3 regions of the Thiosocius teredinicola genome follow, and region 2 is predicted to be linked to each of the others. Evidence: predicted binding sites of a transcription regulator. Region 2 holds the regulator's gene; each other region holds the start of a gene.
What was found. Region 2 encodes sigma-54, which starts transcription at its own class of promoters, with help from an activator protein. Its sites were predicted from a motif close to TGGCANGNTNCNTGCTT; they were not measured.

Region 1: the regulator sigma-54 is predicted to act here: its motif matches at 1,903-1,919, upstream of flgA (flagellar basal body P-ring formation chaperone FlgA).
Region 3: the regulator sigma-54 is predicted to act here: its motif matches at 1,283-1,299, upstream of mtoX (methanethiol oxidase).

What each region holds. Positions count from the first base shown of each region.
Region 1 covers NZ_CP019936.1:3,498,815-3,502,224, reverse strand. Annotated here, with positions in the region: tRNA gene B1781_RS16595 (tRNA-Arg) at 1-67, opposite strand, end outside; gene B1781_RS16590 (flagella synthesis protein FlgN) at 195-674, opposite strand; gene flgM (flagellar biosynthesis anti-sigma factor FlgM) at 685-1,026, opposite strand; gene flgA (flagellar basal body P-ring formation chaperone FlgA) at 1,175-1,891, opposite strand; gene B1781_RS16575 (chemotaxis protein CheV) at 2,003-2,947, shown strand; gene B1781_RS16570 (CheR family methyltransferase) at 2,985-3,410, shown strand, end outside.
Region 2 covers NZ_CP019936.1:242,645-246,054, forward strand. Annotated here, with positions in the region: gene hprK (HPr(Ser) kinase/phosphatase) at 1-370, opposite strand, end outside; gene ptsN (PTS IIA-like nitrogen regulatory protein PtsN) at 360-824, opposite strand; gene hpf (ribosome hibernation-promoting factor, HPF/YfiA family) at 842-1,171, opposite strand; gene B1781_RS01115 (RNA polymerase factor sigma-54) at 1,203-2,705, opposite strand; gene lptB (LPS export ABC transporter ATP-binding protein) at 2,857-3,410, opposite strand, start outside.
Region 3 covers NZ_CP019936.1:2,273,000-2,276,409, forward strand. Annotated here, with positions in the region: gene B1781_RS10990 (NADH-ubiquinone oxidoreductase-F iron-sulfur binding region domain-containing protein) at 1-443, opposite strand, end outside; gene B1781_RS10995 (SCO family protein) at 486-1,076, opposite strand; gene mtoX (methanethiol oxidase) at 1,420-2,799, shown strand; gene B1781_RS11005 (cytochrome c peroxidase) at 2,917-3,410, shown strand, end outside.

The DNA.
Region 1 (3,410 bases), 1.5 Mb from region 2:
GAGAGGATTCGAACCTCTGACTTCACCCTTAGGAGGGGTGCGCTCTATCCAGCTGAGCTACGAGGGCAGAAACAGTCGTCGCTGCGCGAGCGCGATGTGCGCCGGCAACGGCCTGGTGACGTGCGAATGCGAATTCTACCCTGAGTGGGAAGGTTCTGAAACGGCCGCCCCGGAAAACGGGCGGCAATGCGTGGCTACGCCTTGCCGAAGTTGTAGCCGGCAGCCGGGCCGCGTTTGCGGCGCAAGGTGCTGTAGGTATCTTCTTGCGCATTACGTCCGGTCAGAATGCCGAGTGCCATGCGCGTCGAGCGCTGCCCCTGCACGGCGAGTTGGCCGTTGTAGTTGTTCAGCTCTGCAACCTGTGAGGCCAGCTCGACCAACATCGACCAGTCGCGCGACAGGGCCGCGTTGTTGACTGCATCGACGAGTTGCTGCCCCCCTTCGAGGCCTGGACCGAACCCGGCGGTCTGCTGCAATCGGTCGCGGGCATGAATGCCGTGCTCGATCTGCTTGAGCAACTCGAGTTTTTCGCGCACGACCTGGTCGAGCGCACCGGGATCGCGCCCGGTGAGTGCATCCTGCTCACGTCGCAGCACCGGTTCAATCGTCTGCAAACCATGCAGACTGGCTTGAACCGTGGCGGTAAACGCCTTTACGAGCTGCTCGCTATCCATTCAGTCTCCGTTAGGCCGATGCCGACGAGGGCCCCAAGCCTGCTTCAAACGTCAGTACCTTGTCTGCGACACGCGCAGGTTCGACTTCGAACGAACCGGTCGCCAGGGTACGTTGCACTTCCTGCACACGTTGCGTGTCGACAACCGGCAGGTTGGCGATCTGGCTTTCGAGTGCCTGAAGCTGCGACGCCGTGGTCGACAGATTCACTTGGCTGGAAGGGCTGCCGTTGCCACTGTTGGCGCTGGCGGTCTTTCCCGACGCGTTGTATGTACTGTTGGCTGCCTGGGTTTTGGCCGCATCGATCAGTTCCTGCGGCGGACGTCCCCGGTTTCCACTAATTTCAATGCCCATCTCGGTCACACCTATTTCACGAGTTCACGCTCAGGGTATCGTCCGACTTTTGACGGACTTAAAGCAGCCGGCGTAAGTTGTGAAGTTCATTCCGAAACCTGTCTGGATGACGGAACTTCTGTGCACCAGTTGGCAATCGGACGGGCAGTCAATTCATGACGCGAATCGTACCGGCCTGCGTAACCTCGCCGGTGACCACCCGGCCCGATGTCAGGTTTTTCACCCGGATGCGGTCACCGCGCCCCCCGTCGGCCAGGGCCTTGCCTTTCATCGCCACGTGCAGACCGCCGATATCGGCGATGATGTCGACCTGGCTGCCGCGCTTGACCAGCTTCTCGCGTTTCAGCAGCCCCGCATGTAGCGTCGAGCCGGCGCCGATCGAGCGTTTGGTGCGCAGACCGACCACATCTTTGATATCGGTGAAATACGCCTTATGCAGCCGCGAGATGTCGGTTTCGCTGAGCATCAGGTCGTCGGCATCCAGCACCTGGCCGCGTACCAGCGGGCGACGCGTCGTCACGACGTAGTCCATCAACGCGATCTGAACAGGAACGTAAATCTTCCACGGCGTACTGCCGGGGCAGCGCACGCCGACCACGCCGCGGCCACGATTGAGCCCGTTGGGCGAATCGTAGGTCTCCAGCGGCTCGTCGCATGCCGAGAGTTTGAGTCGGCTGTCGAGATCGCCGGCCTTGACTACCGGCGTGGTCGGAAACTCGTCGGCCTGCGCCAGCACGTGGGCCTCGGCCGCCGCACGGATCGCATCGTGCGATTCGTGTTTGCGCTCCGATGTGTGCGCCGCTGTGGCCAGCAAACAGCAGGCCGCAAGTAGCCAGGTGTCGAATTTCCGTCTTTTGGTTCTCATGCCGTGTGGGTGAGCAAAAGCCATGCCGGCAGCCGTTGGGAAGCTACCTAAAGCTTGGGTCTTTCACGCCGCTACGCACAGCATCGAATCATTCCGATCGCGGAGACCCCTATGGCAGGCGTACTTGATGGCGTTGATATGCGCACGAAGTTGGCAGGACACAACCGTCTTGAACTGCTGCTTTTCCGCTTGGGAGGCCGCCAGCGCTTCGGTATCAACGTATTCAAGGTGCAGGAGGTCATTCAGTGCCCTCCGCTGACTGAAATTCCGCAGTCGAATCCGGTGATCCTCGGCATCGCCAACATGCGCGGTCGTACGATCGCCATCATCGACCTATCGCGCGCCATCGGCGCCGCACCGATTGGCGATCATCGCGAAAAATTCGTCATCGTCACCGAGTACAACCGCAAGGTGCAGGGGTTCCTGGTCGATTCCGTCGATCGCATCGTCAACATGAACTGGGAAGAGATCCTGCCGCCGCCCAAGGGCGCCGCGCACGGCACCTACATGACGGCGGTGACCCAGGTCGACAACGAGCTGATCGAGATCATCGACGTCGAGAAGGTGTTGAAAGAGGTCGTCGGCGGCCAGGAAGAGGTGTCGGACGGCATCATCAAGGAACGCGCCGAGGACATGCCCGCGCAGCATGTATTAATGGTCGATGACTCGAGCGTGGCGCGCAAGCAGGTGACCCGTGTGCTCGAACAGATGGGTGTGGAATTCACCACCGCCAACGACGGTCAACAGGCGCTCGAGTTGCTGCTGCAGTGGCTCGACGAAGGCAAAGACGTCGAAAACTGGCTGTCGCTGGTGATCTCCGATGTCGAGATGCCGCGCATGGACGGCTATTCGCTGACCAAGGCGATCCGCGAGCATCCGCAGTTGCGTCACTTGCATGTGATCCTGCATACCTCATTGAGCGGTGTGTTCAACAAGTCGATGGTGCAGAAAGTCGGCGCGAACGATTTCCTGCCCAAGTGGGAACCTGATACCTTGGCGATGATGGTGCAGGAATTCCTGCAGCGACATGCAGACGCCCGCGCCAAAAACGCTTGATCGCGCCGCCGGTGGCAGCAGGTCCGCAGAGGGAGCCGTGACCAATACCTTAAAGCCGACTGAATACGCTGCGATTCACGATTTTCTCGAGAATCAGGCGGGCATCCGCCTTGGTGCCGGCAAGGAATACCTCGTCGTCAGCCGACTCGGCCGCTTGCTGCCGACTTTCGGTCTGAACGGCTACGGTGAACTGGTCAGCAAGCTGACCTCGCTCGGCAACACGCGGGTGCAGACCGCGGTAGTCGACGCCATGACCACCAACGAAACCTTCTGGTTTCGCGATGCGGCGCATTTTCGCGTACTGATCGACGGCATCATCGCCGAGAGCAAACCCAGTCGTTTGCGTATCTGGTCGGCTGCTGCGTCAACCGGCCAGGAGGCTTACACAACGGCGATCTGTCTGCAGGACGGCATGAAGGACGGTCGCGTTTCGCGCACGCTGAACTACGAGATCGTCGGTACC
Region 2 (3,410 bases):
CCTGGCTGTCGCCGAGCGGCGAGCGCATCAGTGCCACACCCGCCTCGTCGGCCATGGCCGCCAGTTCCGGAAGACCTTCCACGCGGTCGACCAGCATGACCAGGGCCGGTCGCTCGGCGAACAACTGTTGCAGTGCCTGCTGCCGGTTCGGCGAATACAGGCTGTTGAGATAGCGTTCTTCAGCCGGTCCGATGACCTGGACGCGGTTGGGGTGGATGTAGTTCAGCGGGCCGGCGATGATGCCGGTGCCGGCGTCGCTGCTCGACGACAGAATGGTGCTGTCGGCGCCGGAGTGGCCGGCCAGCCATTCGAGTTGCAATCGTTCCTGGAGTGCTTCGTAAAGGTCGCGGACGCGAATGCTATGCGGCATGGGAGCTGGAGTGGCCGGTCAGGATAGCGATCGCTTCCTTCGCCTCTGCCTCGCGCAGTCTCGCGCGTAGCTCTTCTTCGTTGAACATCGCCGCCAGGCGGGCGAGCAGCTGAAGGTGTTCTTCGTTGGCGTCTTCCGGTACCAGCAGGGCGAACACCAGGTCGACCGGCTGGCCGTCCAGCGCATCGAATTCGATAGGGGTTTCCAGGCGCAGGAATGCGCCGCGCGTGTCGCTGATGCCGGGCATGCGGGCGTGCGGCAAGGCCACACCTCCCGCAAGCCCGGTGCTGCCCAGGCGCTCACGTTCGAGCAGGCGTTCGAAAATCTGCTCCGCCGTCGGCTCGTCGGTATCCCGTGCGAGCAGGCGTGCCGCCTGCTCGAGGATGCGTTTTTTGCTCGATGCCGGGTCAGCGATGCTGACGCTGCCCGACGTGAGGATGCCTTTAGGTAGCATGGTGAGACCGGATCAGTTCATCCCGCCGCTTCGACGGACGCATCTTTGTGTCCGTTGCCACGGTGGCTCTTGATCTTTTCTTTGTGGCGGATGACCTGACGATCCAGTTTGTCGACAAGCGAGTCGATGGCAGCGTACATGTCTTCGTGAGTGGAATCCGCAAAGACGTCGGCACCGGCGATATGCACGGTGGCTTCGGCCTTCTTGGTGAGTTTTTCAACACTCAGGATGACGTGTACGTTGGTGACGTGGTCGAAGTGACGCTCGAGTCGGGCGATCTTCTCGTCAACGTAGGCACGCATCGAGTCGGTGATGTCGACATGGTGACCGGTCAGGTTGACTTGCATCGATTTTCTCCTTGCATTTCAGCGCTTTCGATCAAGCTAAGCGCTTGCGTTCGTTCGACGGCGGGATCGCCATCGATTCACGATACTTGGCAACAGTGCGGCGGGCGACGTTGATCCCCTGATCAGCGAGGATGGCCGCGATCTTGTTGTCGGAAAGGGGTTTGTTGGGTTTCTCCGCACCGATCAGCTTTTTGATCAGCGCGCGAATGGCCGTGGCCGAGGCCTCGCCACCGCTGGCGGTGCTCACGTGGCTGGAGAAGAAGTATTTGAACTCGAAGGTGCCCCGTGGGGTGTGCATGTATTTCTGGGTGGTTACCCGTGAAATGGTTGATTCATGCATCTCCAACGCCTCGGCGATATCCCGCAACACGAGCGGTTTCATGGCCTCTTCTCCATATTCGAAGAAATTGCGTTGAAAGTCGACTATCCGTGTCGCAACTCGCAGCAGCGTATCGTTGCGGCTCTGCAGGCTCTTGATGAACCAGCGGGCCTCCTGCAGGTGGTTTTTCAGCGTGACGTTGTCGGCGCTGTTGTCCGCCCGCCTGATCATGTTCGCATACTCGGCGTTGACGCGTAACCGGGGGGCTGCATCCGGGTTGAGTTCGACCCGCCACTGGTTGTTACGTTTGTACACGAACACATCGGGCTCGACGTAGGTCGGCGGCTGGCTGGCAACGCTGGTACCCGGGCGCGGGTTGAGCGAGCGGATCAGGTGGATGACCGACATCAGGTCGTCGCTCTCCAGCTTGAGCTTGCGCTTCATCTGCGCCTCGTCCTGCGCCGCGAGCAGGTCGAAGTGCTCGCCGATCAGGAACAGCGCGCGCTCGCGCCACTCGAAGTCTTCGGGCAGCTGGCGCAGTTGAATGAACAGGCATTCACGCAGGTCGCGTGCCGCAATGCCAGGCGGATCAAAGGCCTGCACGCGGTGCAGCACGGCCTCGACCTCTTCGGTCTCGATATCCGGATCATCCATGCTGGTGACGATGTCTTCGATCGGCGTGGTCAGGTAGCCGTCTTCGGAGATGCCGTCGATGATCGCCTCGGCAATCGCCAGGTCGGTCGGGCTGAACGGCGTCAGCTGCATCTGCCAGATCAGGTGGTCCTGCAGAGATTCGCCGCTGCTTTGTTGATTCAGGAAGTCCTGGCTTTCGTCGCTGCTGGCGGCGCTGCCGGGAGAGGCGGGTGTGACGCTGTCGTAGATGTCATCCCACACGGTATCGACCGGCAGTTCATCCGGCATGGCCTCGGATTCGATCTTGACCTCGCTTTCGTTGTTCGGGTCGTTGCGCGAATCGTCGTTGTTGTTCTGGGTGCTTGCATTCTCACCGTCGTTCTCGCTCTTTTTGCGCTCGCTGTCGGCTTCGTCGCGACGCGTACCTTCCTCTTCGGTTTCGAGCATCAGGTTGGAGTCGAGGGCTTCCTGGATCTCCTGTTTGAGATCGAGCGTCGACAGCTGCAGCAGCTTGATTGCCTGCTGCAGTTGCGGCGTCATCGTCAGGTGTTGACCCAGTCGAAGCTGGATGGTGGGCTTCATTCGGCTACTATCTGGTATGAAATTTGATCGGACTCCCAATGCCATTCTAGCGCAACTGCGCGCGAGTCGAACCCGCTGTGCAGACCGGCGTTCCCGACTTTGGCGAGGCGCAGTATTTGGCGATGTTGCTGCGCAGCAATCATACGCCTAATCACAGCCGGAAGTTCTCGCCGAGATAGACTGCGCGGACTTGCGGGTTCTCGAGAATCTCCTTCGGCGCACCGAGTGCGAGCACGCTGCCTTCACTGATGATGTAGGCGCGCTGACAGATCCCAAGGGTCTCGCGGACATTGTGATCGGTGATCAGTACACCGATCCCGCGTTCGGCCAGTTGACCGACAATGCGCTGGATATCCATGACTGATATGGGGTCAATGCCGGCGAATGGCTCGTCGAGCAGGATGAAGCGCGGCTGTACCGCCAGAGCCCGGGCGATCTCCAGGCGCCGGCGTTCACCGCCCGACAGGCTGATCGCCATGTTGTCGCGCAGGTGACTGATACCGAACTCGCGCAGCAGGTCGTCGCACATCTGCTCGCGCTGGCCGCGATCGAGGTCGTCGCGCGTCTCGAGGATCGCGATGATGTTCTGCGCCACCGTGAGTCGGCGGAAGATCGACGGTTCCTGCGCCAGGTAACCCAGGCCGAGACGGGCACGCGCATGCATCGGTTTGTCGGTGAGGTCGTGCTCGCCGAGCGTAACCCGCC
Region 3 (3,410 bases), 2.0 Mb from region 2:
GGGCAGGTGCCGACGACCGCCACCGGAGCCTGTTCGCAGCGCCCGACGCATGGGACTGCTTGTACACGCACACCATCGCCCATCGTCCGCGCAAGTGCATCGATCAATTCGCGCGCGCCGGCCAGTTCGCAGCTTACCGACTCGCAGACACGGATCGTCAAAGGCGGTGGGGCCTGCTCTGGGTCTTTGACGACATCGAAATGGTGATAGAAGCTGGCCACCTCGTACACCTCGGCGGTCGCCAGTCGCATGACCTTGGCCAGTGCAACCAGCAGACCTGCAGGCAGGTGTCCGACGTCGTCCTGAATGCGGTGCAGGTATTCGATCAGCCGATCGCGGCGTGGCGTTTCGTCACCGAGATAGACGAGTACCTGTTCGATATCCTCGGCATGCGCCTGACGGCCCTTGGGCCGAGCGGCACGCTTTTTCTTTAGCGAGCTCAATGGGTGTTCCAGCGGTGGTTGGCGGACGGATGACTTGACATGTTATTGGGCCGGTTCGGCTTCGGTGTTGTGATGCGAGCGCGGTGCCGGGTCGGCGAGGGCGATGGCCACCGCATCGGCCAGCGCCTCGGTGGGCATGCCGTAGGGAACGATACGCACCAGTTGCCCTTGCCTATCGACCACGAAGGTGTTGGCATTGTGGTCCAGCGTGTAGCGTTCGGATTCGCCTTTGCCGACGAAGCGGTAGCTGACCTGGTAGCGTTTCGCGACCGCATCCAGCTCGGCGGCGCTGCCTGTAAGGCCGTGGATGCGCTCGTGGAAGAACCCCGTGTATTCGCGCAGCTTTGCCGGCGAGTCACGTTCAGGGTCGAGCGAGACGAAGAAAGCGTCTACCTGCCGGACGCGATCGCCGAGCAGTGTGAGGGCGGCGCTGATGGTCGCCAGCCCGGTCGGGCAGACGTCAGGGCAGAAGGTGTAGCCGAACGACAGGACCACGGCGTGACCGCGCGAGTCGCTCAGGTGATACGCAGCGCCGTCGTCGCGGGTCAGCGTGAAGTCTCCGCCGATTCCCCAGGCGGAGCTGTACACGGTCGCCATCAACACCATAGAAAAAAATCGAAATGGGATGGCCAACGACAACTCCTGAAGTACCTCTGTGGCTGTCGGATGCAGCTTTGGTGCCACCCTTGGCGACGCGCAGTAGCGTAAATCCTGATAGCGACACTGTGACGTGTGCTGAGCAACCCGATTGCGGGCTGTAACCGGGGCGGCACAGTGCCAACTTTTTGCGTGCCCTTATCCGTCCTGTTCCGTTTAGGGAATTTCTCACTTCTAAAGATTGGCACTTTCGTTGCACTCAAATGGCTAGTCTGCGCACAAAAAAATACATGCAGACGCGTTGCCCCATTTGGCGGATCGCACGGCCATGCAGGTCGGGTAACAGCTAGCAACGTTTATCGATTTGGGAGGAACAAAAATGCGTCTCGCATTGAGAGATCTATTGGGCCGCAGCACGCTGGCCCTGGCGATTGCCACATCCGCGGCATTCACATCGTTGGCGCCGCAGGCAGTCGCCGATGAAACCTGCATGTCACCCTACATGGCGAAGATCGTCGGCCAGGAAGACTTCGTCTACGTCTGGACCCTGGGTGTCGACGGCTTGGGCGACGGACAGGACAAACTGGTCACGGTCGACGTCAATCCGAAGTCGCCGAATTATGGAAAGGTCGTTCACACCTTGTCGGTCGGTGGGCGCAACGAGGCTCACCATTCCGGCTTCACCGACGACCGCCGCTATCTATGGGCCGGCGGCCTGGATACCAACAAGATCTTCATCTTCGATGTTCACAGCGATCCGGGCCAACCGAAGCTGCACAAGGTCGTCACCGACTTCGTCTCGGCCAGCGGCGGCGTGGTCGGACCGCATACCACCTACGCCTTGCCCGGCCGGATGATGATCACCGGTCTGTCGAACAACAAAGACCATGGTGGCCGCACGGCATTGGTCGAGTACACCAACGGCGGCGAATTCGTGGCGACCCACTGGATGCCGACCGACGCCAATCTCGGCGGCGCCAGCAAGAGCGGTCAGTTTGCCGACGGCTACGGCTACGACGTGAGGGCACTGCCGCGACGCAACCTGATGGTCACCTCATCGTTCACCGGCTGGTCGAACTACATGATGGACTTCGGCAAGATGTTGCAGGACAAGGAGGCCATGAAACGCTTCGGCAACACCGTGGTTGTCTGGGATCTGCATACGCGTAAGGCGAAAAAGGTACTGGATGTGCCCGGAGCACCGCTCGAGCTACGCTGTGCCTGGGGCGCCAACAACAACTACTGCTTCACGACCACGGCACTGACCTCGAAGATCTGGTTGATCTACGAAGATGACGCCGGTGAGTGGCAGGCCAAGGCCGTGGCCGATATCGGCGATCCATCGAAAGTGCCGCTGCCGGTCGATATCTCGATCAGCTCGGACGACAAACACCTGTGGGTGGATACCTTCATGGACGGCAAGGCGCGCCTGTTCGATATCTCGGACCCGTTCGCGCCGAAGCAGGTCTATGAAAAGGTGATCGGCAAACAGGTCAACATGGCGTCGTCGAGCTGGGATGGCCAGCGCGTGTACTTCACCTCCTCGTTGCTCGCCAACTGGGACAAGAAGGGTGACGACAATGAGCAGTTCTTCAAGGCCTACGAGTGGAACGGCAACGAGCTGGTTGAGAAGTTCAGCGTAGACTTTACCGCTGAGAAACTCGGTCGCGCCCACCAGATGCGTTTCGGCGCGTATTCACTGTATGCCAAGCACAAGGACGACACGCCGTCCGGTCGTGCATTGGCGGCCAAGGAGTAAGGCGTAGGGCCCGGCTGCGCGGCACTGCGGCGCAGCCGGCCCTGTTCGCTGACATTCGATATGCGATCGATATCTTCGACGTGCGCTGTTGCGCTCGCGTGGCTGTTGTTGACGGGCGTGGCACACGCAGCCGGCGAGACCGACGAGCACAAAGACACGCAAAAACAGGTCTTGGCGCCGTTCTATACGAGCTCCCAGTTCGATGCACCACCGGCCGGCAGCTATGCCTTACCGGATCTGGGCCCCGCGGCCGACGGCGAGGTGCTTGACGCACGCGGCCGACCGCAACGCCTGCATGCGCTGTTTGGTGACGACAAAGTCGTGCTGCTCAGCTTCATCTACAGCACCTGCAGCGATATCAACGGCTGCCCGTTGGCAACCGCGGTGCTGTACCGGGTTATTCAGAAGCTCAGGGACGACCCGCAGCTCGGCGAGCGGCTGCGTATCGTCAGCCTGAGCTTCGATCCCACGTACGATACGCCCGACGTGATGGGCCTGTACGGTTCCGGTTTTCAGGCCGAAGGTGATTGGCGTTTTCTGACCACGAAGTCGCAGCAACAACTGCAACCGATACTCGAGCGCTATGGTCAGTCTGTGATCCGTGATATCGA